DNA from 4 places in the Pseudomonas brassicacearum genome. Region 3 is predicted to be linked to each of the others. Evidence: predicted binding sites of a transcription regulator. Region 3 holds the regulator's gene; each other region holds the start of a gene.

Region 1 (7,198 bases), 960 kb from region 3:
CCGCAGCTTCAGGCCGTTGGCGGCTTCCAGGCCGAGCAGGCCGCCGCCGATCACCACGGCGTGCTTGTGGGTCTTGGCGGTATTGATCATCGCCTGGGTGTCGGCGATGTCGCGGTAGCCGATCACGCCTTCCAGGGTGTTGCCGGGGATCGGCAGGATGAAGGGCGTGGAGCCGGTGGCGATCAGCAGACGGTCGTATTCGGCCTCGCTGCCGTCTTCGGCGATGACCCGGCGCTTGACCCGGTCGATTTCCACCACTTTACGGTTGAGCAGCAGCTTGATGTTGTTGTCCAGGTACCAGCTCAGGTCGTTGAGCACGATCTCTTCGAACGTCTGCTCGCCGGCCAGCACCGGCGAGAGCAGGATGCGGTTGTAGTTGGTGTGGGGCTCGGCGCCGAACACTGTGATGTCGTACAGCTCGTTGCTCAGCTTGAGCAGCTCCTCGAGGGTTCGAACCCCGGCCATGCCGTTGCCGATCATCACCAGTTTGAGTTTCTTCATCAGGGTTCTCCGCAAGCGCATGTCCGTTTCATCACGGCGATCGGACTGGCTCGGTCATTTTTACGAAAACAAAAAAAGGCGTCCCGCTAGCAAGCTAGCGAGGACGCCTTTGTCCTGGTCCCGTTCTCTCGGGAAGCACCGCCTTCATCGTTGGAGGCGTTGCCTTATGTCTGTTGAAAGGGATTATGCAGTGGTTGTGCCAACTGGCTCGAAGGTGCGGATTTATTGCTCGGCGGGCTGGTTGAGCGAATCGGGGAGGGATTTATTGCACCGAATCAAAGCGTGTTGCCCGGTAATGGAGCGTGGGGGCGGTGGATGTGGAGTGACAGGCAAGCCGCTATCGCGAGCAAGCTTTGCTCCCACAGCGAATCCCTTGTGGCAGCAAATCCTCTGTGGAAGCAAATCCTCTGTGGCAGCAAATCCTCCTATGGAAGCAGATTCCTGTGGGAGCAAAGCTTGCTCGCGATGGGAGCGACCGGATCTCAGCTATGAAACACCAGGAACAACAGCACAACATTCACCACCAACGACACCAGTGCCAACGTCCGCCAAACCTTCAGCGGCTCTCTTTCCAGCAACGGCCTGGGCCTGACGCTCAAGCTGCGGCGTTCGCCCTGTTCCAGCAGCAACAACCATTCCTCGGCGGTTTCAAAACGTTGTTGCGGATCGGCCGCGACGGCGCGCTCCAGGCTTAGCCCGAGCCACTCGGGCAGGTCCGGTCGATAGCGGCTGGCATTGACCGGCACGCCAAAGCGCGGGCGTTGGAAGGCTTCGATTTCGCCGTAGGGATAATGCCCGGTCAGCAGGAAATACAAGGTTACGCCGACGGCATACAGATCCTGCTGCGCCGTGGGTGCGGTGCCGGCGAAGGCTTCCGGGGCAATATAGCTGGGTGTGCCGGGCAAGACGTTGGCCTGATCCTCAGACAGCCCCGGGCAGTACGCCAGGCCGAAATCCAGCAGGCGCAGCTCCCCGTCGTCGCCCAAGTGCAGGTTTTCCGGCTTGATGTCGCGGTGATAGATCTGCCTTCGATGCAACAGGCCCACCGCCCGCACCAGCCGTTGCGCCAAGTCCAACCATTGAGCCAAGGGCAGCGGCCCGCCCTGGTTGAACAGCTCGGCCAGGGTCGCACCCGGATATTCCCGCATCACGTAGTACAAATGCTGGCGCTGGGGAGCGCCATGGACCTCGGGAAATTGCCGCCCCGCGACGCGCTTGAGAAACCATTCTTCCGAGAGCAAGGCCTGTCCGGCCCGGGTGTCGTCCCGTAGATGCATGGGCAGGGTTTTCAGCAGCCAAGGTTGGCCCTGGCCGTCATGTACCCGGTAGAGCAACGATTGCTGGCTGTGGCCGAGCAGGCTTTCGACCTGCCAACCCTCGAAGACCTGGCCCGGTTTCAGCGCTGGCGGCAGGGGCCATTGCTGCAACTGGATCAGGGCATCGCCGATGCTCGCTTCACCCACCGCATCGACCCGCACCAGCAAGGCACTGGCGTTGTCCTGGCTACCGGCCAGGTGCGCGGCGTTGACCAGCGTCTGCGCGGCGAGGTCCAGGTCCGGTTGGTCGCGCAGGATGCCGGCGATGGCCGTGTCCCCCAGGACTGCCCAGACGCCATCGCTGAGCAGCACGAAGGTTTCATCGGTACGCAGTTCGCCATCGAGAAAGTCCAGGATCAGGTGTTGATCCAGCCCCAGGGCCCGCTTGAGCACGTGTTGCATGCCTTGCTGTTCCCAGACGTGATCCTCACTGATCCGTTGCAGGTGATCGGCATGCCAGCGGTAGACCCGGCAATCACCGACATGCGCGAGGGTGAAGCGCTGGCCCCGCAGGACCAGGGCGCTGACGGTGGTGAGCAGCGGTTGCCCGCCACCGTTGGCTTGCAGCCAGCGGTTTTGTGCCAGCAACAGCCGGTCCAGTGCCTGGGCCACGCCCCAGGTTTGCGGCGTGGAGTAGTAGTCCAGGGCCAGCGCCTGCAAGGTCGAACGCGCGGCCAGCCCGCCATCGGCGCATTGGCTCACACCGTCGGCGATGGCGAACAGGTAACCCTTGCTGGCGGCCAGGGCCGGGGCGGGGGTGACCAGGCGCAGGGCGTCCTGGTTTTCTTCCCGCGGGCCGATGGCACTGGCCTCGGCGAAACTCAGTTGCAGGCTCATGGTTGCAGGTTATACCCGAGCAGCGGTGACAGCGGCCGAACCCCAAGTGGTTCTCCAGCGACGCTTGACGCCGTGCAGGCCAAACCAGGCCAGGACACCGAGGCTGGCAAACAACCACAGGGCCAGTTGATAGCTGCCGGTGCTCTGCTTGATCGCACCCATGCCCGCCGCCAGGGCGAAGCCGCCGATACCGCCGGCCATGCCGATCAATCCGGTCATCACGCCGATCTCGCGACGGAAGCGTTGTGGCACCAGTTGGAACACCGCGCCGTTGCCCGCACCCAAACCGAGCATGGTGCAGACGAACAGGGCCAGGGCCGCGTAGGAACTCGGCAGGTTGAAGCCCACTGCGGCGATGCAGACGGCCGCTACGGTGTACATGCCCAGCAAGGTGCGGATGCCGCCGAAACGGTCTGCCAGGGCACCGCCCAAGGGACGCATCAGGCTGCCCCCGAAGACGCAGGCGGCGGTGTAGTAGCCGGCGGTGACCGGGCTCAGGCCGTATTGGTCGTTGAAATAGCCGGGCAGGGCGCTGGCCAGGCCGATGAAACCGCCGAAGGTCACGCTGTAGAAAAACATGAACCACCAGCTGTCACGATCGCCCAGGGCCTTGAGGTAGTCGGCCATGGATTTGGCTTTCGGCCGCTCGGGGGCGTTCTTGGCCAGCCAGGTGAAGAGCACCAGGGTCAGCACCAGTGGAATCAGCGCGAAGCCGAACACGTTGGTCCAGCCGAAGGTCACGGCCATGACCGGCGCGATCAACGCAGCCAGCACGGTGCCCGAGTTACCGGCGCCAGCAATGCCCATGGCCTTGCCTTGGTGCTGTGGCGGATACCACTGGGACGCCAGCGGCAGGGCCACGGCGAACGATGCGCCGGCCACACCGAGGAACAGGCCGAGCAGCAGGGCTTGTTCGTAGCTGTGGATGCCCAGTTTCCAGGCGCAGAACAGGGCACCGATCACGATCACCTGGCCCACCATGCCGGCGGCCTTTGGCGAAATTCGATCGGCCAGCAGGCCCATGAACAAGCGCAGCACGGCGCCGGCCAGGATCGGCGTCGCCACCATCAGGCCGCGTTGCTGGGTGGTCAGGTGCAGGTCAGCGGAGATCTGTACCGCTAGAGGACCGAGCAGGTACCAGACCATGAAACTCAGGTCGAAGTAGAGGAAGGCCGCGAACAGTGTCGGGGTATGGCCGGATTTCCAGAAGCTTGAATTCATCGCGCACCTCAGCTGTAAAAGTCTCGAGAAATGAGTCAGTGCTTTTGAGCAGTGCGCCGCCTGTGGTCGCACCACCGGCCCCGAAGGGCCAAAACAAAAAAACGCCGCAACCCGGATCGCCAGAGAGGCAAGGAGGGTGTGCGACGTCTTTGTCGTAGGTGGGGCAACCGCCGTTGGTTACCTGTGGGTTTGCTTAAGCGAGATCTGTGCCAACAAGGGGGACTATCGCGAGCCAGACGCTACAAGGCGTTCAGCCCAGCAGCTCATTCATGGCAATGATCTGCTCCGCCACCTGGATCAGCTTCTGCTGGCGGCTCATGGCCTGGCGCCGCATCAGGGTGTAGGCCTGTTCCTCGTTGCATTCCTTCATCTTCATCAGCATGCCCTTGGCCAGTTCGATGCGCTTGCGTTCGGCCAGTTGCTGGTCCCGGGCCAGGAGTTGGGCGCGCAGGGCCTGGTCGCTTTCGAAGCGGGCCATGGCCACGTCGAGGATCGGTTGCAGGCGCGCGGCGTGGATGCCTTCGACGATGTAGGCGCTGACGCCCGACTTGATCGCCTGGCGCATCACATTGGGGTCGTGCTCGTCGGTAAACATGACGATCGGTCGTGGCTGGTCGCGACTGACCAGTACCACTTGCTCCATCACATCGCGCCCGGGTGACTCGGTATCGATCAGGATCACGTCCGGACGCACCGTTTCGACGCGCGCCGGCAGGTCGATGGTCAGGCCGGATTCGTCGATCACTTCGAATCCGGCTTCCATCAGGGCGGCCTTGAGGCGACCGACTTTTTTCGCGGTGTCGTTGATCAGCAGGATACGCAGCATGGTCGTGGGCTCCTGTCAGCGGCTGGCGAGAAGGGGAGCCGCATCGCTCAAGGCGTGCAGTTTGAAGCTGCGGGCGTACCCGGCCGGATCCGAGCCGTCCCAGGTGATGCCGTCGATCAGCTGGCTGCTGCGCATGTCCTGGCGCGGGGACGCGATGTCCAGCGCCGCGCAGGCTTCGCGGTACAGCTTGAGCTGCTGGACGTCCTGGGCCACGGCCAGGTAATCCGGGTCTTCGCGCAGCAGGCCCCAGCGGCGGAACTGGGTCATGAACCACATGCCGTCGGACAGGTACGGCAGGTTCACCTCGCCGTTGCCATGAAAGCGCATGGCGTGGGGATCCTGCCAGCTGTTGCCCAAGCCGTCGGCATAAATTCCCAGCAGGCGCGGCTCGATGCAGTCCAGCGGGGCGTCGAGGTATTCAGGCGCAGTCAACAGTTGCGCGGTGCTGCGACGGTTTTCGTTGCTTTGTTCGATGAAGCGGCTGGCTTCGAGGATCGCCATCACCAGGGCCCGGGCGGTATTGGGGTATTGCTCGACGAACGCGCGGGTGCAACCCAGGACTTTTTCCGGGTGATCGGGCCAGATGGTCTGGGTAGTCGCCAGGGTGAAGCCCAGGTTCTGCTTCACTGCGCTGGCGCACCAGGGCTCGCCGACGCAAAACCCGTCGATACGCCCGGCTTGCAGGTGCGCGATCATTTGCGGCGGAGGCACGACCACGCTGTCGACGTCCGACAACGGGTGGATGCCCTGGGCGGCAAGCCAGTAATAGAGCCACATGGCGTGGGTGCCGGTGGGGAAGGTCTGGGCGAAGGTCAGTTTCGGGCGAGTTTGGTGCACATGCCGTTCCAGTGCTTCAGGACTGGTCACGCCCTGGGCCTGCAAGCCATGGGACAGGTTGATGCTCTGGCCGTTCTGGTTCAGCCCCATCAGCACGGCCATGTCGCTTGCCGCGACCCCGCCGATGCCCAGGTGCACTGCGTAGATCAGCCCATACAGGCTGTGGGCGGCATCGATTTCGCCGCTGACCAGCTTGTCGCGAAGGTTGGCCCAGGACGCCTGGCGCTTGAGGTTCAGGGTCAGGCCGTAGGGCTGAGCGAAGCCCTGGGTGGCGGCGACCACCACCGGGGCACAGTCGCTCAAGGCCATGAAACCGAGGTTGACCGCGCTCTTTTCCGGGGCATCGCTGCCGTTGACCCAGGCCAGGGGGTTGGCTGGAACTTCATTCATCGGTATCACCTTCCGCAAAAAAAAGCGCCGTGTCCGGGCCCAGGAGACCGGACGACGACGCCGTTGTCCCTTAAAACAGTGTGGCACTCATTCCGTCGCTGGCATGGGCGCTGATGACCAAAAGGGTGCAAGGCATATGCCAGCGCTATCGTTTTGTGCGGGCGCCTCGCTTGAGCCGCCGTTGCCCGGCTATAATCGCCGCCTCATTTCGTCGCCCGAGTCAAAGCCGCCCATGTACACCCTGGTCCGTGAACTGCTGTTCAAACTCTCCCCGGAAACCTCCCACGACCTGTCCCTGGATCTGATTGGCGCCGGCGGACGCCTGGGCCTCAATGGATTGCTGTGCAAGGCCCCGGCAAAATTGCCGGTGACGGTCATGGGCCTGGAGTTCCCCAACCCGGTCGGGTTGGCGGCAGGCCTGGACAAGAATGGCGCGGCCATCGACGGGTTCGCCCAGTTGGGTTTCGGTTTCGTGGAAATCGGCACCGTCACCCCTCGACCGCAGCCGGGCAACCCCAAGCCACGGCTTTTCCGCCTGCCGCAAGCCGAGGCGATCATCAACCGCATGGGGTTCAACAACCTGGGCGTCGATCATCTGCTGGCCCGTGTGGCTGCGGCCAAGTACAAGGGCGTGCTGGGCATCAACATCGGCAAGAATTTCGACACGCCGGTGGAGCGCGCCGTCGACGACTACCTGATCTGCCTGGACAAGGTCTACGCCCACGCCAGCTACGTGACTGTCAACGTCAGCTCCCCCAACACCCCGGGGCTGCGCAGCCTGCAATTCGGTGATTCGCTCAAGCAACTGCTGGCCGACCTGGCCCGGCGTCGTGCAGAACTGGCGTTGATTCACGGCCGGCACGTGCCGCTGGCGATCAAGATCGCCCCGGACATGACCGACGAAGAGACCACCCAGGTAGCCCTGGCCCTGATCGAGACGGGCATGGACGCGGTAATCGCCACCAACACGACCCTGGGTCGTGAAGGGGTCGAAGGGCTGGAATACGGTGACGAGGCGGGCGGCTTGTCTGGCGCGCCAGTGCGTGACAAGAGCACCCACACGGTGAAGGTGCTGGCCGCTGAACTGGCGGGGCGCTTGCCGATCATCGCCGCAGGCGGGATTACCGAAGGCCGCCACGCCGCCGAGAAGATCACCGCAGGGGCGAGCCTGGTGCAGATTTATTCGGGCTTTATCTACAAGGGGCCGGCGTTGATTCGTGAGTCGGTGGATGCCATTGCGGCGTTGGGTTGATCCAGGCGCGGCCGGCTC
Region 2 (7,198 bases), 750 kb from region 3:
GGGCAACCAGAAGAAGCAGACCTGCGGCGAGCCAGAAATCAATCATGCTTGGTTTTATCCAACAGTTGGTCGAGGCGCTGGCGCTCTTCGACAGAAAGCGTGTCCGGGGCGGCCGTGCGCTGGACCCGGCGACGGCGCACGATCACTGCAATGACGACGAAACCACCAAGCAACAGCCCGGCGGGGCCGAACCAGAGCAGCGCGGTCTTGGAAGACAGGGCGGGGTTGTAGCGTACGAACTCACCGTAGCGATCGACCATGAAATCAATGATCTGCTGGTTGTCCTTGCCCTCGCCGAGCATGCGGAAGATTTCCTTGCGCAGGTCGGCGGCAATCGGTGCGTTGGAGTCGGCGATGTCCTGGTTCTGGCACTTGGGGCAGCGCAGTTCCTTGGTCAGTTCGCGAAACCGCTCGCGCTCGCCGTCGTTGGCGAATTCGTAGGTGTCGATGGCGGCGTGGGCCACACCGGCAAGGCTCAGGCCGAGGATGGCGGCGGCTAACCAGCGCGTCATGGCTTGGCCTCGTCCACCAGCGCCTGATACTTGGCGGCCAGTTTCTCGCGCCAGACCTGTTCGTCGATCACGCCGACGAATTTGTCGCGGATAACGCCCTTGGCATCGATGAAGAACGTTTCCGGCGCGCCGTAGACACCCAGGTTCAGGCCCAGGGAACCGTCTTCATCACGAATGTCCAGTTGATACGGATTGTGGAACTCGGCCAGCCACTTCAAGGCGTCGGCATTGACGTCCTTGTAATTGACGCCGTAGATCACCACGCCGTTCTGGGCCAGTTTGTTCAGCACCGGGTGCTCGACCCGGCAGGAAATGCACCAGGTGCCCCACACGTTGACCAGCGCCGGCTTGCCCAGCAGGTCGGCACGGGTCAAGGTTTTATCGCCCTGCACCGATGGCAGGGAAAACTCCGGGAACGGCTTGCCGATCATCGCCGAAGGCAACTCGGTCGGATTCAGGTACAGCCCCCGGTACAAAAACACCGCCATCAACAGGAACAGCGCCAGCGGCACCAACATCAACCAACGTTTCATGCAGTGGCTCCCGTCGCGCCCAGGGCTTCACGCACCCGGGTTTTCACCTTGACTCGATAACGCCGATCCAGCGCCGCCAGCACCCCACCCAGGCCAGTGAGCAAGCCACCGAACCAGATCCAGCGCACGAACGGCTTGACGTGGACCCGTACCGCCCACGCGCCGTCGCCCAGGGACTCGCCCAGCGCCACGTAGAGATCGCGGGTGAAACCGGCATCGATGCCGGCTTCGGTCATCACCGAGTTCTGCACGGTGTAGAGACGTTTTTCCGGGTGCAGCACGGTGATTTCCTGGCCGTTGCGGATGACCCGCACGGTGCCTTTGTCGGACGTGAAGTTCGGCCCCTCGAAATGCTTGGCGCCCTCGAACACGAACTGGTAGCCCCCCAGGTCCATGGACTCACCCGGCGCCAGGCGCAGGTCGCGCTCGGCGCTGTTCTGGCTGGACAGCACCACGCCCAGGGCGCAGACGGCGATGCCCAGGTGAGCGACCTGCATGCCCCAGTAACTGCGGGTCAGGGTTGGCAGGCCTTTGATCAGGCCTTTGTGCCGGGTCTTGTCGAAGATGTCCCGTACACCCGCCAGCAACACCCAGGCTGCCAGCACGAACGTCGCCAGCACCGCCCAGTTGAAGTCGCCATACGCCACGCCGGCCACCACGGCCAGGGCGGCCGTGCCCAGCAGCACCGGGGTCAACATGCCCAGCAGCCACTTGACCGGAGTGTCTTTCCAGCGCACCAGCATACCGATGGCCATCACCACCATCAGGATCGCCATCAGCGGGATGAACAGCGCATTGAAATACGGCGGCCCGACCGACAGCTTGGCGCCGGACAGCGCGTCGAGCACCAGCGGGTACAAGGTTCCCAGCAGGATCATCGACGCGGCCACCACCAGCACCAGGTTGTTGCCCAGCAACAGGGTTTCCCGTGACCAGAGGTTGAAGCCGACCTGGCTCTTGACCACCGGCGCACGCAGGGCGAACAGCGTCAGCGAACCGCCGACCACGAACAGCAGGAACATCAGGATGAACACGCCACGCTCAGGGTCCGAGGCGAAGGCATGCACCGACGTCAGCACGCCGGAACGCACCAGGAACGTCCCCAGCAGGCTCAGGGAGAACGCCGCGATGGCCAGCAGCACGGTCCAGCTCTTGAACACACCGCGTTTTTCCGTAACCGCCAGGGAATGGATCAGCGCCGTGCCCACCAACCAAGGCATGAACGAGGCGTTTTCCACCGGGTCCCAGAACCACCAGCCGCCCCAGCCGAGCTCGTAGTAGGCCCACCACGAGCCGAGGGTGATGCCGATGCCGAGGAAGGCCCAGGCAACGATGGTCCACGGACGCGACCAGCGTGCCCACGCGGCATCGAGGCGCCCACCAAGCAACGCGGCGATGGCGAAGGCGAAGGCCACGGAGAAGCCGACGTAGCCCATGTAGAGCATGGGCGGGTGAACGATCAGACCGATGTCTTGCAGCAAGGGGTTGAGGTCGCGGCCATCCGTCGGCATTTGGGGCAGGATGCGCTCGAACGGGTTGGAGGTAACGATCAAAAACAGCAGGAAACCGGTGCTGATCATGCCCATCACTGCCAGGACCCGGGCCAGCATCACCTGGGGCAACTGCCGGGAGAACACCGAAACGGCGAAGGTCCAACCGGCCAGGATCAACGCCCAGAGCAACAGTGAACCCTCATGGGCGCCCCACACCGCGCTGAACTTGTAGTACCAGGGCAAGGCGCTGTTGGAGTTGCTGGCGACGTATTCCACGGAAAAGTCGTCGGACATGAACGCATAGGTCAGGCAACCGAAGGCGAACAGCATAAAAGCAAACTGCCCCCATGCCGCCGGCTGGGCCAGGCTCATCCACAAACGATCGCCACGCCAGGCGCCCAGCAACGGCACCACGGCTTGCACCAGGGCAAAGCACAGGGCCAGGATCATCGCCAGGTGGCCCAGTTCGGGAATAAAGATGCCGGTCGTCATCGATCAACCCTCCTTCACGGGAGCGGGCGCCGACTGGCCGCTGTCTTTCAGGGCCTTGGTCACTTCCGGCGGCATGTATTTTTCGTCGTGCTTGGCCAACACTTCGTCAGCCACCACCACGCCCTCGGCGTTGAGTTTGCCCAGGGCAACGATGCCCTGCCCTTCGCGGAACAGATCCGGGAGGATGCCGCGATAGGTGATGGTCACGGTCTTGTTGAAGTCGGTGACATTGAATTTCACGTCCAGTGAATCCCCGGAGCGCTCCAGCGAGCCTTTTTCCACCATGCCGCCAGCGCGGATGCGCGTGTCCTTGGGCGCTTCGCCGTTGGCGATCTGGGTCGGGGTGTAGAACAGGTTGATGTTCTGCTGCAGGGCGCTCAGGGCCAGGGCGACCGCGGCACCGACACCCACCAGGATCGCAAGAATGATGATAAGACGTTTTTTGCGCAGCGGATTCACTGACCGTTCTCCCGGCGCAGACGACGCGCCTCTTGTTGCAGATACCGCTTGCGGGCCAGGATCGGCACCGCCACGTTGAGGGCCAGCACCACCAGGCAAATGCCATAGGCTGACCAGACATACAGGCCATGATGGCCCATGGCGAGGAAATCGCCGAATGAAGCGAAACTCATCGAGCGGCCTCCAGGCTGTTCTGTACTTCGGCCTTCACCCAACTGGCCCGGGACTCGCGCTTGAGCACTTCCAGGCGCATGCGCAGCAACAGCACCGCACCGAAGAAGCAATAGAAACCCAGCACGGTCAGCAACAGCGGCAGCCACATTTCGACAGGCATCGCCGGTTTTTCGGTGAGGGTGAAGGTTGCGCCCTGGTGCAGGGTGTTCCACCACTCCACCGAGTACTTGATGATCGGGATGTTGATCACGCCGACAATCGCCAGTACCGCGCAGGCCTTGGCGGCACTGTCACGATTGCTGATGGCGTTGCCCAGCGCAATAAGACCGAAGTACAGGAACAGCAGGATCAGCATCGACGTCAGTCGCGCATCCCAGACCCACCACGACCCCCAGGTCGGCTTGCCCCAGATGGCCCCGGTGACCAACGCCACGGCGGTCATCCAGGCGCCGATGGGCGCGGCGCATTGCAGGGCCACGTCGGCCAGCTTCATCTTCCACACCAGCCCGACCACACCGCACACCGCCAGCATCACGTAGACGGACTGAGCCAGCATCGCCGTGGGCACGTGGATGTAGATGATGCGGAAGCTGTTGCCTTGCTGGTAGTCCGGCGGTGCGAAGGCCAGGCCCCAGACCACGCCAGAACCAATCAACAACAGTGCAGCGATGCTCAGCCATGGGAGCAGTTTGCCGCTGATGCCGTAGAACCACTTGGGTGAGCCGAGCTTGTGAAACCAGGTCCAGTTCATTGCTGTTTCCATCACGGTTGCGGCTCGCCGTCACGAACCGCCGGGGCAGCCTTTACTTCCAAAGAAGTGGTCAGTTTTTGACCAGGCCTCGTTATTATTCGCCGACGCTGATTTTCAGGCCAGCGGCTATTGCAAAGGGTGTCAGGGTTATCGCCAGGGCGGTCAGGCTCCCAAGCCACAGCAGATAACCGGTCGCGGGCATGCCTTGCAACGCCGCTTGCAAGGCACCACTGCCCAGGATCAAGACCGGGATATACAACGGCAGGATCAGCAGCGCCAGCAGCAGGCCACCACGCTTCAACCCCACCGTCAACGCCGCACCCACCGCACCGAGCAGGCTCAGCACCGGTGTACCCAGCAGCAGCGACACCAGCAGCACTGGCATGCACGCGCCAGGCAGCCCCAGCATCATCGCCAGCAGTGGCGAGAGCAATACCAGTGCCAGGCCGGAAAAAACCCAGTGTGCCAGTACCTTGGCCAAAACCAGAAGGGCCAGGGGGTGCGACGAAAGGACCCACTGTTCCAGTGAGCCGTCTTCGAAATCACTGCGGAAAAGCCCGTCCAGCGAGAGCAGGACCGATAAAAGCGCAGCGACCCAGACCAGTCCCGGAGACAAGGTTTGCAACAATTGAGTCTCCGGCCCGACCGCCAACGGGAACAATGCAATGACAATGGCGAAGAACACCAGCGGATTGGCCAATTCGGCCGGACGACGGAACAGCAGGCGCGCCTCGCGGGCAAGCAACAGGCCAAACACACTCATACGGCCCAGTTCCCCAGATCAATGTTGCGATAACCGGCCGGCATCCGCGTCAGCGTGTGGTGGGTGGTCAAGAGCACCATGCCGCCATTTTCACAGTGCCGGGCCAAGTGTTCTTCGAGCTGCGCGACGCCCTGCTTGTCCAGGGCGGTGAACGGCTCGTCGAGAATCCACAACGGTGGGCTGTCCAGGTACAGCCGGGCCAGGGCCACGCGGCGTTGCTGGCCGGCGGACAAGGTGTGGCTCGGCACGTCTTCGAAGCCGCGCAGCCCTACCGCCGCCAACGCCTGCCAGATCGCTTCGCGGCCGGCCGGCGTATGCAATGCGCAGAGCCAACTGAGGTTCTCTTCGGGGGTCAGCAAATCCTTGATACCGGCGGCATGGCCGATCCACAGCAGATTGCGGGCCAGTTCGCTGCGCTGGCTGTGCAAGGGCTGGCCATTGAGCAACACCTGGCCTGCGGTGGGTTGCATCAACCCGGCCAGCAGGCGCAGCAGGCTGGTCTTGCCGCTGCCGTTGGGACCACTGATTTGCACCATATCGCCACGCGAGAGTCTCAATTCGAGATTTTCGAAAAGCAGTCGCAAGTCTCGCTCACAGGCGAGGCCGACGGTTTGCAGGAGAGGACTGGTCAAGGGATCGCGGGCCTTATACGGTTCAAGTCGGCGGTGCAGCGGCCGTTAAAGTGGTGCAGCATAGATGCATTGACGGCCTGTTCCACAGAGCTGCGTCAAACAATTGCAAGGTTTTCGCCACTCCCTGAAAGACGGGCGGCATTATACATGCCCTAACCCACTCTCAAGAGAGCTTATTTCCCCAAGGTAAGACCGCAAATGACAGGCGACATGAACATCCTGCCGGTGCCCCAGCCCACGGCAACGACGCGCGCGCCAGTGGTCAGTGGCGAGTTGCTCAAACTGCTGGTGCCGACCGAAGGCCTGATCAGCTCGGGCCAGATCGCCCAGGCCGAAGTGCTGTCGCTCAAGCAGGCCGACCAGACTTTCCAGCTGTTGCTCAAGGTCACTCTGGAGAGCGGCCGCCAGACCACCGTGCAGGCCACCAGCACCCAGCCGTTGCCCCAAGGCACCAGCCTGGCCGTGACCCAGCCGTCCGCCAGCAACCTGGCGATCGCCGTGCAACAGGCCGTGGCCTCCAGCGTCGCCACCTTGACGCGCATCGACACGGCGCAGATGCCGGTCGGCACCCTTCTGCAAGGTAAAGTGCTGACCAGTCAGGCGTTGCCGCAGTTGCCTGGGCAACCGGCGGTCTATCGGTCATTGGTGAGCCTGCTCAACACCGCCCAGGCTGGCAATACCCTGGACATCGACAGCCCGCAACCACTGCGCATCGGCACACTCTTGAGTGCCCAGGTGCAAGATACCCAGACGCTGAAATTCGTTCCGCTGAGCAACCGCCAGGAGCAACTGGCTGTGAGCCAGCAACTGGTCACCCAAGTGAGCCGCCAGGGCTCGCTGGACAGCCTGATCACGGCCCTGCAAAACCTGCCGGCCACTGACGACACCGGTGCCGAGCTGCGCGCCGCGGTGACACGCCTGTTGGCCAGCCTGCCGGATGTCCAGCAGTTGAGCACGCCCAAGGGGTTGGCCCAAGCCATGGTCGCCAGCGGTGTGTTCCTGGAAAGCAAGTTGCTCGCCGGGCAGCTGCCGGGGCCGGCACCGGACCTCAAAGGCGACCTGCTCAAGCTGATCGCCCAACTGACCCCGGCCCTGCCCGCCTCCACCAACCTCACGGCCATCATTGCCGCCAACACCCTGGCCCAGGTGCTGCCCAGTTTTGTCCGCAATGCCCTGGGAACCCTCGGCCAGGTCAGCGCCAAGCCCCAACCCACCAGCTTCCCACTGCCCTCGCGCCTGATGAAAGGCCAGGATGAAGAAGGCAACCTGGAACACCTGTTGCGCCTGGCCGCTGCCGCCGTGTCACGCTTGCAAAGCCATCAGTTGTCGAGCCTGGAACAGACCGGCCTGACCGACGACGGTCGGCTGATGAGCACTTGGCAATTGGAA
Region 3 (7,198 bases):
GCACTTGCCGATGCCGCGCATGACCAACACCTACATGCTGGGCGGCCAAAGCGACCCGGCGGAAATCATCGCCTCGGTGAAAAAAGGTATTTATTGCGCCAACCTCGGCGGTGGCCAGGTGGACATCACCAGCGGCAAGTTCGTGTTCTCCACCAGCGAGGCCTACCTGATCGAGGACGGCAAGATCACCGCACCGGTCAAGGGCGCGACCCTGATCGGCAACGGGCCGGAGGCGATGAGCAAGGTGTCGATGGTCGGTAACGACCTGGCGCTGGACAGCGGCGTGGGTACGTGCGGCAAGGACGGGCAATCGGTGCCGGTAGGCGTCGGCCAGCCGACCCTGAAGATCGATGCGATTACCGTGGGTGGCACGGGCGGATAAGCATGTACACGAACTCCCAGGAGCCATGTAGAAACCATGTTGAAGCTACGTAGAAGCTACGTAGAAGCTATGTAGGAGCCGTGTAGGAGCTGTGTAGGAGCTGTCGAGTGCAACGAGGCTGCGATCTTTCCCCAGACACTTAAGTCTCAAGCGAAAGATCAAAAGATCAAAAGATCAAAAGATCAAAAGATCAAAAGATCAAAAGATCGCAGCCTACGGCAGCTCCTACAGAACGGATGAAACTCAGCGCAGGCCGCGTTGGGTTTCGTCCAGCTCACGGATGTACTTGAAGATTTTACGGCTCGAGGCTGGTGGCTTGTTCTGCGCCAGTTCGTGCTGGGCCTGACGGATCAGGGAGCGCAATTGCTGACGATCAGCCTCCGGGTAGTCGATGACGAATTTTTCCAGCACGCCGTCGTCGCCTGCGATCAAGCGATCGCGCCAGCGCTCCAGATTGTGGAAACGTTCGTTGTACTGTCGGGTGGAGGCATCGAGTTGATCGAGCAGGACCAGGATGGCGTCAGTGTCCTGATCGCGCATCAGTTTGCCGATGAATTGCAGGTGCCGTTTACGCGCGATATTCGCGGTGTGCTTGGGCGCATCGGCCAGGGCCCGGCGCAAGGCGTCGGTCAACGGCAGTTTGGCCAGCAAGTCAGGCTTGAGTGTTGTCAGGCGCTCGCCGAGGTCAACCAGAGCATGCAGCTCGCGTTTGACCTGGGATTTGCTTTTTTCACCCTCGTAGAGGGAGTCGTCGTAAGAATCAACCATGGTGGCAGTCCGCAAAGAAACGCCGCCATGATAACCAGTCGGGGGCCGCTTGTCCGGCCCGGTCGCTCGATGGCCATCACCGAAAAGAGAATTTGAGTGGAGAACACCATGAGTGCAGTTCAAAGCGTCGGCCCGCAAGCATTGCCGGCACTGCAGGAACAAGTCGAGCAGATCCTTGCCGAGGCCAAGCGCCAGGGCGCCAGTGCCTGTGAGGTGGCGGTGTCCCTGGAACAGGGCCTGTCGACGTCGGTGCGCCAGCGTGAGGTGGAAACCGTCGAATTCAATCGCGACCAGGGGTTCGGTATCACGTTGTACATGGGCCAGCGCAAGGGCTCGGCCAGCACCTCGGCGAGCGGCCCGGAGGCGATTCGCGAAACCGTCGCCGCGGCACTGGCGATTGCCAAGCACACTTCAGAAGACGAAGCCTCGGGCCTGGCCGATGCCGCGCTGATGTGCAAGGAGCTGCGCGACTTCGACCTGTTCCACGCCTGGGACATCACCCCCGAGCAGGCCATCGAACAGGCACTGCGTTGCGAAGCTGCGGCATTCGAGGCCGACAGCCGGATCAAGAACGCCGACGGCACGACGCTCAATACCCACCAGGGCTGCCGGGTCTATGGCAACAGCCACGGTTTCATCGGCGGTTATGCATCGACCCGCCACAGCCTCAGTTGCGTGATGATCGCCGAAGCCGACGGCCAGATGCAGCGCGATTACTGGTACGACGTGAGCCGTCAGGGCGCCTTGCTCGCGGATCCTGTGAGCATTGGCCAGAAAGCCGCGCAACGGGCGGCCAGCCGCCTGGGCGCGCGCCCGGTGCCGACCTGTGAGGTGCCGGTGTTGTTTTCGGCCGAGCTGGCTGGTGGCTTGTTCGGCAGCTTCCTGTCGGCGGTGTCCGGCGGCAACCTGTACCGCAAGTCGTCGTTCCTCGAGGGAGCGCTGGGCCAGAAGTTGTTCCCGCAATGGATGACCATCGACGAGCGTCCACACCTGATGCAGGCCATGGGCAGCTCGGCGTTCGACGGCGATGGCCTGGCCACTTACGCCAAGCCGTTCGTGGAAAACGGCGAGCTGGTGTCCTACATCCTCGGTACCTATTCGGGCCGCAAGCTCGGCATGCCGAGCACCGCCAATGCCGGCGGCGTGCATAACCTGTTCGTGACCCATGGCGAAGAAGACCAGGCCGCCTTGCTGCGGCGCATGGGCCGGGGGCTGCTGGTGACCGAACTGATGGGCCACGGCCTGAACATGGTCACCGGGGACTATTCCCGTGGCGCGGCGGGTTTCTGGGTCGAGAACGGCGAGATCCAGTTCCCGGTCCAGGAAGTGACCATCGCCGGGAACATGCGCGACATGTTCAAGCAGATCGTAGCGGTGGGCAACGACCTGGAGCTGCGCAGCAACATCCGCACCGGTTCGGTGTTGATCGAGCGTATGACGGTGGCGGGTAGCTAACGCTCAGCGCGTAAAAAAGCGCGTCATCCACTGGATGACGCGCCTTTTTTGTGCCCAATGAATCCGCCTTGGGACCTGGGCAGTTACTCGCCTTCGTCGAAATATCGGTTGATCAGGTCCACCAGCGCGTCCATCGCTTCCTGTGCCTGTTCACCTTCGGTGAGCAGGTGGATCTTGGTGCCCTTGCCGGCGGCGAGCATCATCATCGCCATGATGCTTTTACCGTCGACCGCAGTCTCGGGCGTGCGGCCAACCCTGATGGTGGTGTCCTTGAACTGGCCCGCGACTCCGACGAACTTGGCCGACGCTCGGGCATGCAAACCCAGCTTGTTGATGATTTCAATTTCCTGAGCAGGCATCGCGATGTGAATCCTTTAGCTGAGGTCGCGGTGGCGAACCTGGACGTTCTTCAGGGATTGTTGCAGGAGTTGACCCAGGCGTTCGGTCAGGTAGACGGAGCGGTGATGTCCACCGGTACAACCGATGGCGATCGTGACATAGGCGCGGTTGCTCGCGGCAAAGCGGGGCAGCCATTTGAGCAGGTAGCTGGAGATGTCCTGGTACATTTCCTCGACATCCGGCTGGGCGGCCAGGTAATCGATCACCGGTTGGTCGAGCCCGGATTGCTCGCGCAATTCCGGTTTCCAATAAGGATTGGGCAGGCAGCGCACATCGAACACCAGGTCGGCGTCTACGGGCATGCCACGCTTGAAACCGAACGACTCCACCAGGAACGCCGTGCCCGGCTCAGGCTGGTTGAGCAGGCGCAGCTTGATCGTGTCGCGCAACTGATACAGGTTCAGGTGCGTGGTGTTGACCTTCAGGTCCGCCAAGTCGGCGATCGGCCCCAATAGTTGGCTTTCATCCTCGATGGCTTCGGCCAGGGAGCGGTTGGCATTGCTCAGCGGGTGGCGCCGGCGGGTTTCGGAAAAACGCTTGAGCAGTGTCTCTTCATCGGCATCCAGGTACAGCACGTCGCACTGGATATGCCGGCTGCGCACTTCCTCGAGCAGTTCAGGAAAACGCGACAGGTGGCTTGGCAGGTTACGCGCATCGATGGAGACCGCCACCAGTGGCTGCGCCAGCTCGGTGTGGATCAGGGCGCGCTCGGCCAGTTCCGGCAGCAGGCCGGCGGGCAAATTGTCGATGCAATAGTAGCCGCTGTCCTCAAGCACGGCGAGGGCCGTGCTTTTACCGGAGCCGGAGCGGCCACTGACAATGATCATGCGCATTTTTAATGACCGTTCTGCTCGTCCAGGACAACCTGGTACAACGCTTCGTTGCTTGGTGCGCTGCGCAGTTTTTCGCGCACTTCCTTGCGGTCCAGCATGCTGGCAATCTGGCGCAGCAGCTCGAGGTGCGCATCGGTCGCCGCTTCCGGTACCAGCAATACAAACAGCAGGTCGACCGGGGCGCCGTCGATGGCGTCGAAATCGATAGCCGTTTCAAGGTGCAACAGCGCGCTGATCGGCGCCTCACAGCCCTTGAGACGGCAATGGGGAATGGCGATGCCGTTGCCAAAACCGGTGGAACCGAGTTTTTCACGGGCAACCAGGGCCTCGAAGACGTCCTGCATGACCAGATCAGGCACCTCGCGGTGGATCAGGTTGGCAATGTGTTCGAGGGCTTTCTTTTTACTGCCGCCCGGCGCGTTCACTTGGGAGCGGCCGGGGGTCAGGATGGTTTCTAGTCGGATCATGGATTGGGGGGGTTAACGACCGGTCGCGCCCTGGAGGAGGCTCTGGGTCTTTTCCTTATGCTTTTTGAGTTGGCGATCCAGCTTGTCGGTCAGCAGGTCAATCGCGGCATACATGTCTGTGTGCTCTGCGTTGGCAACCACTTCTCCGCCGGGGATATGCAGCGTGGCTTCGATTTTCTGCAGCAGTTTCTCGACGGTCATCGTGACTTGCACGTTGGTGATCTTGTCGAAATGCCTCTCCAATCGGTCGAGTTTTTCGCCGATGTAGGTGCGCAGGGGTTCGGTCACTTCCAGTTGGTGTCCACTGATGTTGACTTGCATACAGCTTCTCCTTCGTTGCCAGTGCATAAAGCGGCAGGCAGAAATGCCTGCCACTGGAACGCTGTGGCGTGGCCTGTTACATCAACCGCTTGCGTTCGCTCGAAGGCGCGATCCCGAGGGATTCGCGGTATTTGGCGACGGTACGGCGGGCCACCTGAATGCCTTGTGCCTCCAGTAAACCAGCGATCTTGCTGTCACTCAACGGCTTTTTCTGATTTTCCGCGGCCACCAGTTTTTTGATGATCGCGCGGATGGCCGTGGACGAGCATTCGCCGCCTTCGGAGGTGCTGACGTGGCTGGAGAAAAAATATTTCAATTCATAGATGCCCCGGGGGGTATGCATGAATTTCTGGGTGGTTACCCGGGAAATCGTCGACTCGTGCATGCCCACTGCCTCGGCAATGTCATGCAGGACCAACGGTTTCATCGCTTCATCGCCATACTCCAGGAAGCCGCGCTGATGCTCGACGATCTGGGTGGCCACTTTCATCAGGGTTTCGTTGCGGCTTTGCAGGCTCTTGATGAACCAGCGCGCCTCCTGCAACTGGTTGCGCATGAAAGTGTTGTCGGCGCTGGTGTCGGCGCGCTTCACAAAGCCGGCGTACTGGGCGTTGACCCGCAGCTTGGGCACCGATTCCTGGTTGAGCTCCACCAGCCAGCGGTCGTTGTGCTTGCGCACGATTACGTCTGGAACCACGTATTCGGGCTCGGTGGATTCGATCTGCGAGCCGGGGCGCGGGTTGAGGCTCTGCACCAGTTCGATCACCTGGCGCAGTTCATCTTCCTTGAGCTTCATGCGACGCATCAACTGGCTGTAGTCGCGACCGCCCAGCAAGTCGATGTAGTCGGTGACCAGCCGCTTGGCTTCGGCCAGCCACGGGGTCTTGGCGGACAACTGGCGCAGTTGCAGCAACAGGCACTCGCCCAGGTTGCGGGCGCCGATGCCAGCCGGTTCGAACTGCTGGATGCGATGGAGGACGGCTTCGATCTCGTCCAGCTCGATGTCGAGCTCGGGATCGAAGGCTTCGAGGATTTCTTCGAGGGTCTCGTCCAGGTAGCCCTGGTTGTTGATGCAATCGATCAGGGTCACGGCGATCAGGCGATCGGTGTCGGACATCGGCGCCAGGTTCAGCTGCCACAGCAGGTGGCTTTGCAGGCTTTCGCCGGCGGAGGTGCGGGTGGTGAAGTCCCACTCGTCGTCATCGCTGCTCGGCAGGCTGCTGGCGCTGGTCTGATAGACGTCTTCCCAGGCCGTGTCCACGGGCAGTTCGTTGGGGATGCGTTCGTTCCATTCGCCATCCTCGAGGTTGTCCACCGTCGGGGCGGCTTCCTGGTAGGTCGGTTCCGGGATTTCGGTGTTGGTCTTCTGCTCGACGTTGTCGGCCAGTGGGTCGGTGTTGTCGAAGTCGTCGCCTTCTTCCTGGCGTTCGAGCATCGGATTGGACTCCAGGGCCTCCTGGATCTCCTGTTGCAGGTCCAGGGTCGACAATTGGAGCAGGCGGATGGCCTGTTGCAGCTGCGGTGTCATCGTCAGCTGCTGGCCCATTCTCAAGACTAGCGATGGTTTCATGGCAGGGGCTTAACACCTTATTCGCCGGCGCACATGCGCCATCCACTACAGGGCGCCGAAGCGCCAAACTTAAGCAAATTATATGCCTGAAACTGAAGTGTTTGCCTAGGGCGTCGCCATAATAAAATGAAACGACGCTCTAACGATTCGCCAGACACTTTGGCTTACAGGCGGAACTCATGGCCCAGATACACTTCCTTGACCAGGTCATTGGCCAGGATCGCTGCGGAGTCGCCTTCGGCGATCAGCTGGCCGTCATTGACAATGTAGGCGGTTTCGCAGATATCCAGCGTCTCGCGCACGTTGTGGTCGGTGATCAGCACGCCGATCCCCTTGGCCTTGAGGTGATGGATGATCTGCTTGATGTCGCCCACCGAGATGGGGTCCACGCCGGCGAACGGTTCGTCGAGCAGGATGAACTTCGGTGCGGTGGCCAGGGCGCGGGCGATTTCCACGCGGCGCCGCTCGCCCCCGGACAGGCTCATGCCCAGGTTGTCGCGAATGTGGCTGATGTGGAATTCCTGCAGCAGGCTTTCCAATTCCTGGCGACGACCGGCCTTGTCGAGTTCCTTGCGGGTCTCGAGGATCGCCATGATGTTGTCGGCAACCGACAGTTTGCGGAAGATCGACGCTTCTTGCGGCAAATAGCCGATACCTGCCTTCGCCCGGCCGTGCATCGGCTGGTGGCTGACATCCAGGTCGTCGATCAGTACGCGACCCTGGTCGGCCTGGACCAGGCCGACGATCATGTAGAAGCAAGTGGTCTTGCCCGCGCCGTTGGGGCCGAGCAGGCCGACGATCTGGCCGCTGTCGATGGACAGGCTGACATCACGCACGACTTGACGGCTCTTGTAGCTCTTGGCCAGATGCTGAGCTTTCAGAGTTGCCATTACTGGGCCTTCTGCTCGTCGGTTTTCTTTTTCGGTTGGATCACCATGTCGATCCGCGGACGCGACTCGGTCACCTTGCTGCCGGTGGCGCGACCGGCGCTTGCCAGCTTCTT
Region 4 (7,198 bases), 2.0 Mb from region 3:
TTGGCTCATGATTGGCCTCCACGCAAAGTAAGGTAAAAGTGATGCAGGCGCTCGACCTCGCTGTGCAGCCAGGCGAGGTCGCGATCGTTGACCACCACGTCGTCGGCATGGCTCAGGCGATCCTGGCGGCTGGACTGGGCCTTGAGAATCGCCTGGACCTGTTGCTCGCTGGTCTGGTCGCGCTGCAACGTACGTTCGATCTGCAGTTGTTCCGGCGCATCGACCACCAGGATCCGCTGGGTCATGGCGTACTGCCCTGACTCGATCAGCAGCGGCGATACCAGGATTGCATAGGGCGATTGTGCCTGGGCCAGATGATGGGCGATTTCCTCGGCGATCAGCGGATGCAGCAGCGCCTCGAGCCAGCGGCGTTCATCGGCATTCTCGAAGATCAGCTTGCGCAGCGCCGCCCGGTCCAGGGCGCCGTCGGCCTGCAATACGCCGGGGCCGAAGTGCTCGGCGATTTTCGCCAGCGCCGGGCGCCCGGGCTCCACCACCCAACGCGCCGCATGATCGGCGTCGATGACGTGCACGCCCAGGTCGATGAAGTGCTGGGCCGCTGCGCTCTTGCCGCTGCCGATGCCACCGGTCAGGCCGAGAATCCAGGGTTTTTCCAAAGGGGTATTCATTAGAAACCGACAGACTGCCAATAGAAGTCGGTTATTTGACCACCCCAGAGCAAGGCAATCCAGCCGGCAATGGCCAGATAAGGCCCGAAAGGGATCTGCGTCGACCCGGGAGCATCACGCAAGCGCAGTACAATCACCCCAAGAACGGCACCCACCAGCGACGACAACAGCAGCGTCAGCGGCAGGATCTGCCAGCCACCCCAGGCGCCAAGCATCGCCAGCAGCTTGAAATCGCCATAGCCCATGCCTTCCTTGCCGGTGATCAGCTTGAACACCCAGAAAACCGACCACAGCGCCAGATAGCCGGCCACCGCACCCCACATTGCCTGGTTCAAGGACACGAACAGCCCGAAGCTGTTGACGATCAAGCCCAGCCACAACAACGGCAGCACCAGGGTATCGGGCAGCAATTGATGTTCGGCGTCGATCAGGCTCATGCCCAGCAGGCCCCAGGTCAACACCATCACCACCGCGGCGTGCCAGCCAAAGCCGAAATGCCAGGCGACGAACGCCGATAACGCCCCGCAGGCCACTTCGGTCAGGGGGTAACGCCTGCCAATGGGCGCGGCGCAGCTCGAACAGCGGCCGCGCAGCATCAAGTAGCTGAGTACGGGGATGTTCTCCCAGGCGCGGATGCGATGACCGCAGTGTGGGCACTGGGAGTGGGGCAGCATCAGGTTGTAGACCGGGCCCGGGGGTTCGGCCGGCAGGCCCAGCAGGTCGTGGGCCTGCAGGCGCCATTCGCGGTTGAGCATCTTCGGCAGGCGCCACACCAGCACGTTGAGGAAGCTGCCGATGATCAGGCCGAGCAATGCTGCAACGAGCACGAAAGCCAGGGGATACAGCACGAAGAATTCGCTCAGGGGCATGTCAGATCGCAGAGCCAAGTTGAAAGATGGGCAGGTACATGGCAACCACCAGGCCACCGACGACCACCCCCAGGACCACCATGATGAAGGGTTCCATCAGGCTGGTGAGGTTGTCCACCAGATTGTCCACCTCGGCCTCATAAAAGCTCGCCACCTTGTCGAGCATGTCGTCCAGCGCGCCGGATTCCTCGCCAATGGCGGTCATCTGGACCGCCAGGTTCGGAAAGATCCCTGAGGCGCGCATGGAGAAATTCAACTGCATGCCGGTCGAGACTTCCTGCTTGATGCGTTGCACGGCACGTTTGAACACCACGTTGCCGGTGGCGCCAGACACCGAATCGAGGGCCTCCACCAGTGGCACGCCGGCGGCGAAGGTGGTGGAAAGCGTACGGGCGTAGCGAGCCACGGCGGACTTGTACAGCAAGGTGCCTATCAGCGGCAGCTTGAGCAGCCATTTGTCGCGCCAGTCGCGAAAGCGCTCCGAACGCCTGAGCGCGTACTTCACACCAAAAAAAGCCCCTGCCAACCCGCCAAGCAACATCCACCACCACTGCTGCATGAATTCCGACAGGCCGATGACCATCACCGTGAAGGCCGGCAATTGCGCGCCGAACCCGGAAAATACCGATTCGAACTGCGGCACCACCTTGACCAGCAGAATCCCCGTGACCACGGCGGCAACGAGGACCACGGCCGCAGGATAGGTCATGGCTTTCTTGATCTTGGCCTTGAGCGCTTCGCTCTTTTCCTTGTAGGTCGCGACCCGGTCCAGCAGGGTATCCAGGGCACCGGCCTGTTCGCCGGCGTCCACCAGGTTGCAGTACAGCTCGTCGAAATATTGCGGGCACTTGCGCAGCGCTGCGGCGAAGCTGTTGCCGGCGGCGACTTCCTGCTTCACCTCGTCCACCAGCTTGCGCATGTTGGGGTTGTCGAAGCCTTCGCCAATGATGTCGAACGCCTGCAACAGCGGTACGCCGGCCTTGAGCATCGTCGCCATCTGGCGGGTGAAGAGGGCGATATCCAGCGGCTTGATGCGCTTGCCCTTGCTGAATATCGAGGTGGATTTCTTGCGCACCTTCTGCGGGTTGATGCCTTGCTTGCGCAGCTGTGCCTTGACCAGGGCCGGGCTCTGGCCCGTCAGCTCGCCGGTCATTTTCGTGCCTTTGCGGTCCTTGCCTTCCCAAGTGTAAACATCGGTTTTGACTGCCTTGACCGCCATGTTCAATCCTTGGTGACCCGGTTGATTTCTTCGAGGCTGGTGACGCCCTGCATCACTTTTAGCAGCCCCGACGTGCGCAGGTCATTGAAACCGTCCTTGCGCATTTGCAGATCGATTTCCAGCGAGTTGCCCTCGGCCATGATCAACCGTTGCAGCTCGGGCGTGTTCTTGACCACTTCGTAAACCCCCACGCGCCCTTTGTAACCGTGGTTGCACTGTTCGCAACCGACCGGCTCATAGATCGTGAATGTGCCGATGCGTTCCCGAGGGAAACCTTCCTTGAGCAAGGCTTCCTCGGGGATCTCGATGGCCGTCTTGCAGTGGCTGCACAGTTTGCGCGCCAACCGCTGGGCAATGATCAGGTGCACGGCGGTGGCGATGTTGAACCCCGGAATGCCCATGTTCTGCAGGCGGATCAAGGTTTCGGCGGCGCTGTTGGTGTGCAGGGTGGAGAGCACCAGGTGCCCGGTCTGGGCGGCCTTGATGGCGATTTCGGCGGTTTCCAGGTCACGGATTTCGCCGACCATGATCACGTCCGGGTCCTGGCGCAGGAACGAGCGCAGGGCATGGGCGAAATCCAGCCCCTGGCGCGGATTCACGTTGACCTGGTTGATGCCTTCCATGTTGATTTCCACCGGGTCTTCGGCAGTGGAAATGTTGATGTCCACGGTGTTGAGGATATTCAGCCCGGTGTACAGCGACACGGTCTTGCCCGAGCCGGTCGGGCCTGTCACCAGGATCAGCCCTTGCGGTTGCTTGAGGGCGGCCATGTACAGGTCTTTCTGGTCCGGTTCGTAGCCCAGGGCATCGATGCCCATTTGCGCGCTGGACGGGTCGAGGATCCGGATCACCACTTTTTCGCCCCAGAGCGTGGGCAGGGTGTTGACCCGGAAATCGATGGACTTGGTTTTCGACAGGCGCATTTTCAGGCGCCCGTCCTGGGGTTTGCGCCGTTCGGAAATATCCAGGCTGGCCATGACTTTCAAGCGCGCGGCGATACGGTTGGCCAACTGGATAGGCGGCCTGGCCACTTCGCGCAATATGCCGTCGGTGCGCACCCGCACCCGGTAGATCTTTTCATAGGGTTCGAAGTGCAGGTCGGAAGAGCCGCCCTTGATCGCGTCCAGCAGCATCTTGTTGACGAAGCGCACCACGGGCGCGTCGTCGGTGTCCTGGCCGGCGATGGACTCCTGCCTGGTGTCGTCGATCGATTCTATGTCCAAGCCGTCGAGGTCGACATCGCCCATGCCTTCCAGGCCGGTGCTGCTGGATTCGAAGAACTTTTCGATGGCGTCGCTGAGCTTGTCGTCCTCCACCAGGATGGCTTCGGTGGTCAGGCCGGTGCTGAACTGGATGTCATTGATGGCCTGGTGATTGGTGGGGTCGGAGATGCCCACGAACAATTTGTTGCCACGCCGCCACAGCGGCAGGGCGTGATGCTGGCGCACCAGTTTTTCGCTGACCAGGCCGCTGGGTTGGGCTTCTTTGTCCAGGCTGTTGAGGTCCAGCAGGGCAACGCCGAAATGCTCCGAGGCGATCTCGGCGATCTGGCGGCTCTGCACCAGTTGGTTCTGCACCAGATAGCTGACCAGGGGGATGCGGCTGCGTTGGGCCTGTTGATACGCCTGTTGCGCACTTTGCTCGGTGAGCAGTTCGGCCAACACCAATTGCTTGGTCAGGCCGCTGAGGGCGATGTCATTCATGGGAATCCCGGCGGCGAACGATTCATGACTTATAGCCTAGTCAAGCCTCGACGCCAAACCAGCGGGGGCAGGGTGACAAAAAACGTCAGATAGTGCGGTTGTTGAGGTAGGACGTCGCCGTTGTGTGGGTTCAACCCCCTTTATTGATGGAGCTTGAGGGTTGGCATGTGCCCTGCAATGGCCGATTCAGGTCATGAGATTTCGACTCATGCATGGGAGATGTCTATGAATAAGCAGAGTGGTTTTACCTTGATCGAGCTGCTGATCGTCGTGGCGATCATCGGCATTCTGGCGACCTTTGCGTTGCCGCAATATTCGAAGTATCAGGCGCGGGCGAAGGCGACGGCGGGGCTCGGGGAAATTTCTGCACTGAAGGTGCCGTTTGAGGACATGATGAATCAAGGCACTAACCCTTCAGCGACCAACATGAGCATAACGACGCCTACCAGCAACTGCGCAATCGCAGTCACAGGTACCGCTTCAGCGGGTACAGGCACCATCGTTTGTACCCTTCAGAACGCTCCCGCTGCCGTAGCGTCCAAGACGATCACGCTCAGTCGTGACGCGAATGGCGCCTGGACGTGTGCTTCTACCGCTGCCAAGGAGTTCTTACCGGCCGGCTGCCCTGGTGTTTGATTGGTTTCATATGGCGAGGGAGGAAGCCCTCCCTCGCCAGAAAACCGTTCGCAATTCATAAACTTAGGAGAGAGGTTCAAAACCCGCAAGTTGCATGTCCAGAATCATCGCTTCATGCATTTTGCATGATATAGAAAATTACCGTTTCGCTTAACTTACTGATTTATAAGCAATTAATAAAAGTTTCAAAGCTGGCACAGCGTTCGCACTACTCCTGATAACCCTGCCGGGATGCACCTCCGGCAGTTTTTGAGAAAAACAGGAGTTACTCGTATGAAGAAGTTCGCTATCACTGCCGCCGCTGCTACCGCTCTGACCCTGACCATGGCTAGCGCATTCGCCGAGACCACTCAAGCAACTCAGGCGCCAATGATGCTGGCTGCTGGTGAAGTGACAGAGGCTAAAGAAGACGTCTCCGATACCTGGATCACCACCAAAGTCAAAGCTGACCTGGTCACCGAAAAAGGCATTCCAGGCACCGATATCAAAGTCGAAACCAATAAAGGTGTTGTGTCCCTGTCTTCGACTACTGCAGTAACTGATGCGCAAAAAGAGACCGCCGTGGCGATCGCCAAAAAGATCAAAGGTGTGAAAGCCGTATCGGCTGATGGCCTGAAATCCGAGTAAGGCTAAGACTTCTCGCCTGGACTGGGAGAAGGCGCGGCAAGCGGGCCAGGATATACGTTTGCCGTTGCTTTGGAGTTCATGCGAAAGGCCACACGGACGTGGCCATTACAGGCCCCCGGCATTCGTGCCGGGGGCCTGTTCTATTCTGGGGAATCAATCTGCGGGTCAGCGTTTGCACGTAAGTCAGAACCGAGTTGCCGCCATCGCGAGCAAGCTCGCACAGGGGGCGGCGGTGAACACGGATTTTGAGATCACCCTGAACAATGTGGGAGCGAGCTTGCTCGCGATGGCGGCGGCACATTCAACACATCTGTGCGGACAAGGTCACCGCCCCCGCTTGCTGGTGATCTGCACCAGCCGATTACCTTCGAAACGCAGGTACTGGTACATGCCGCTGTTGGGGCCGTAGGTCCATTCTTCCACCGGGTATTCCTCCCGGCGATTGACACTGCGCTTGTAACCCAGGTCATCCCGCGCCGCCGGCTGACCGCACTTTTGCAGCACTTCGCTGGAGCGGTCACCGACGCTGATCAACTGGCTGCCGCAGCGCAGCGTGTCGGCCGCCGCGGCCTGGCCGGCGGCCAGCACTAGACCCAGGCAGAGCCCAAACCCAGGTTTCATCTTATTCGGCATCCAGATGCATCGGGGTAATCACCCGGCCATCGCTTTCGGCCTGGCCGAGGCTGGCGTCGATGAAATACACGCGGTCGTCGGCCAACTGGCCTTTGTCGACCAGGAAATCCTTGATGCTGCTGGCCCGTTCCTGCCCCAGTTGACGCAAGAGCACGTCGCTGCCGCTCCAGAACTTGATCACGCCTTCACGCAGTTTCTCGGTGCGGGCCTTTTTATCCAATTGCGTCCATTCCACGGGCGGTTGGGTCTTGAGGCGGGTGCGGTAGATACCTTCGAGCAGCGGTGCCTTTTCATCCTCGGGCACCTGTATCAGCGAGGCCTGGGCCGGTACTTTGTCGCCCCGACGCTGCAGTATCTTGTAGTAGTTGTACTGGTATTCGCGTTCAAGGCGCTGGGCGGCGAGCAGCGGACCGTCGCTGCTCTCGGCGGCGGTGCCTTCGATCTCCAGGCGCAGCTCCGGACGTTTGCCAAGGGCTTCGGACAGTTTGAGCAGCGTGCCTTCGTTGTCCTTGCTCAGGTCGCTGGAACCCGGCGCAAACGCCACGCTGCCCAAGTCTTCCGAGCCGCCGCCGGCCACCAGGCCACCGATGAGTTTGAACGGCGCCTGGGCCGCTCGTACCACCAGGTTGCGCAGGGTCTGCCAGATGATCGGCATGACACTGAATTGCGGGTCGTTGAGATCGCCGGACACCGGCAGCTCGATGGAAATCCTGCCATCGGAATCCTTCAGCAATGCGACCGCCAATTTGAGTGGCAGGCTCACGGCGTCCGGGCTATCGACTTTCTCCCCCAGTTGCAGTTGCTCGACCACTACTTTGTTGTCCGCCTGGAGCTTGCCTTGGGTGATCCGGTAATGCAGGTCGAGATTGAGCCGGCCCTTGC

The links. The regulator sigma-54, encoded in region 3, starts transcription at its own class of promoters, with help from an activator protein. The targets are predictions, from matches to a motif close to ANTGGCATNNANNTTGCTNT.
Region 1: a site for sigma-54 is predicted at 6,053-6,072, ahead of GFU70_RS08895 (CmpA/NrtA family ABC transporter substrate-binding protein). Genes of this name have one in related genera too.
Region 2: a site for sigma-54 is predicted at 5,944-5,963, ahead of GFU70_RS07940 (flagellar hook-length control protein FliK). Genes of this name have one in related genera too.
Region 4: a site for sigma-54 is predicted at 4,580-4,599, ahead of GFU70_RS24330 (pilin). Genes of this name have one in related genera too.

The regions. Positions count from the first base shown of each region.
Region 1 covers NZ_CP045701.2:2,027,733-2,034,930, forward strand. Annotated here, with positions in the region: gene nirB (nitrite reductase large subunit NirB) at 1-501, opposite strand, end outside; gene GFU70_RS08880 (bifunctional protein-serine/threonine kinase/phosphatase) at 984-2,654, opposite strand; gene GFU70_RS08885 (nitrate/nitrite transporter) at 2,664-3,875, opposite strand; gene GFU70_RS08890 (ANTAR domain-containing response regulator) at 4,126-4,701, opposite strand; gene GFU70_RS08895 (CmpA/NrtA family ABC transporter substrate-binding protein) at 4,717-5,928, opposite strand; gene GFU70_RS08900 (quinone-dependent dihydroorotate dehydrogenase) at 6,161-7,180, shown strand.
Region 2 covers NZ_CP045701.2:1,814,953-1,822,150, reverse strand. Annotated here, with positions in the region: gene ccmI (c-type cytochrome biogenesis protein CcmI) at 1-46, opposite strand, end outside; gene GFU70_RS07980 (cytochrome c-type biogenesis protein) at 39-512, opposite strand; gene GFU70_RS07975 (DsbE family thiol:disulfide interchange protein) at 509-1,045, opposite strand; gene GFU70_RS07970 (heme lyase CcmF/NrfE family subunit) at 1,042-3,030, opposite strand; gene ccmE (cytochrome c maturation protein CcmE) at 3,034-3,489, opposite strand; gene ccmD (heme exporter protein CcmD) at 3,486-3,662, opposite strand; gene GFU70_RS07955 (heme ABC transporter permease) at 3,659-4,414, opposite strand; gene ccmB (heme exporter protein CcmB) at 4,509-5,177, opposite strand; gene ccmA (cytochrome c biogenesis heme-transporting ATPase CcmA) at 5,174-5,809, opposite strand; gene GFU70_RS07940 (flagellar hook-length control protein FliK) at 6,008-7,198, shown strand, end outside.
Region 3 covers NZ_CP045701.2:1,068,306-1,075,503, forward strand. Annotated here, with positions in the region: gene tldD (metalloprotease TldD) at 1-382, shown strand, start outside; gene yjgA (ribosome biogenesis factor YjgA) at 626-1,150, opposite strand; gene pmbA (metalloprotease PmbA) at 1,259-2,605, shown strand; gene GFU70_RS04505 (HPr family phosphocarrier protein) at 2,689-2,964, opposite strand; gene rapZ (RNase adapter RapZ) at 2,980-3,837, opposite strand; gene ptsN (PTS IIA-like nitrogen regulatory protein PtsN) at 3,840-4,304, opposite strand; gene hpf (ribosome hibernation-promoting factor, HPF/YfiA family) at 4,317-4,625, opposite strand; gene GFU70_RS04525 (RNA polymerase factor sigma-54) at 4,702-6,195, opposite strand; gene lptB (LPS export ABC transporter ATP-binding protein) at 6,360-7,085, opposite strand; gene lptA (lipopolysaccharide transport periplasmic protein LptA) at 7,085-7,198, opposite strand, start outside.
Region 4 covers NZ_CP045701.2:5,616,699-5,623,896, reverse strand. Annotated here, with positions in the region: gene yacG (DNA gyrase inhibitor YacG) at 1-9, opposite strand, end outside; gene coaE (dephospho-CoA kinase) at 6-629, opposite strand; gene GFU70_RS24345 (prepilin peptidase) at 629-1,498, opposite strand; gene GFU70_RS24340 (type II secretion system F family protein) at 1,500-2,717, opposite strand; gene pilB (type IV-A pilus assembly ATPase PilB) at 2,720-4,420, opposite strand; gene GFU70_RS24330 (pilin) at 4,646-5,056, shown strand; gene GFU70_RS24325 (BON domain-containing protein) at 5,330-5,683, shown strand; gene GFU70_RS24320 (DUF2845 domain-containing protein) at 6,008-6,304, opposite strand; gene GFU70_RS24315 (DUF748 domain-containing protein) at 6,306-7,198, opposite strand, start outside.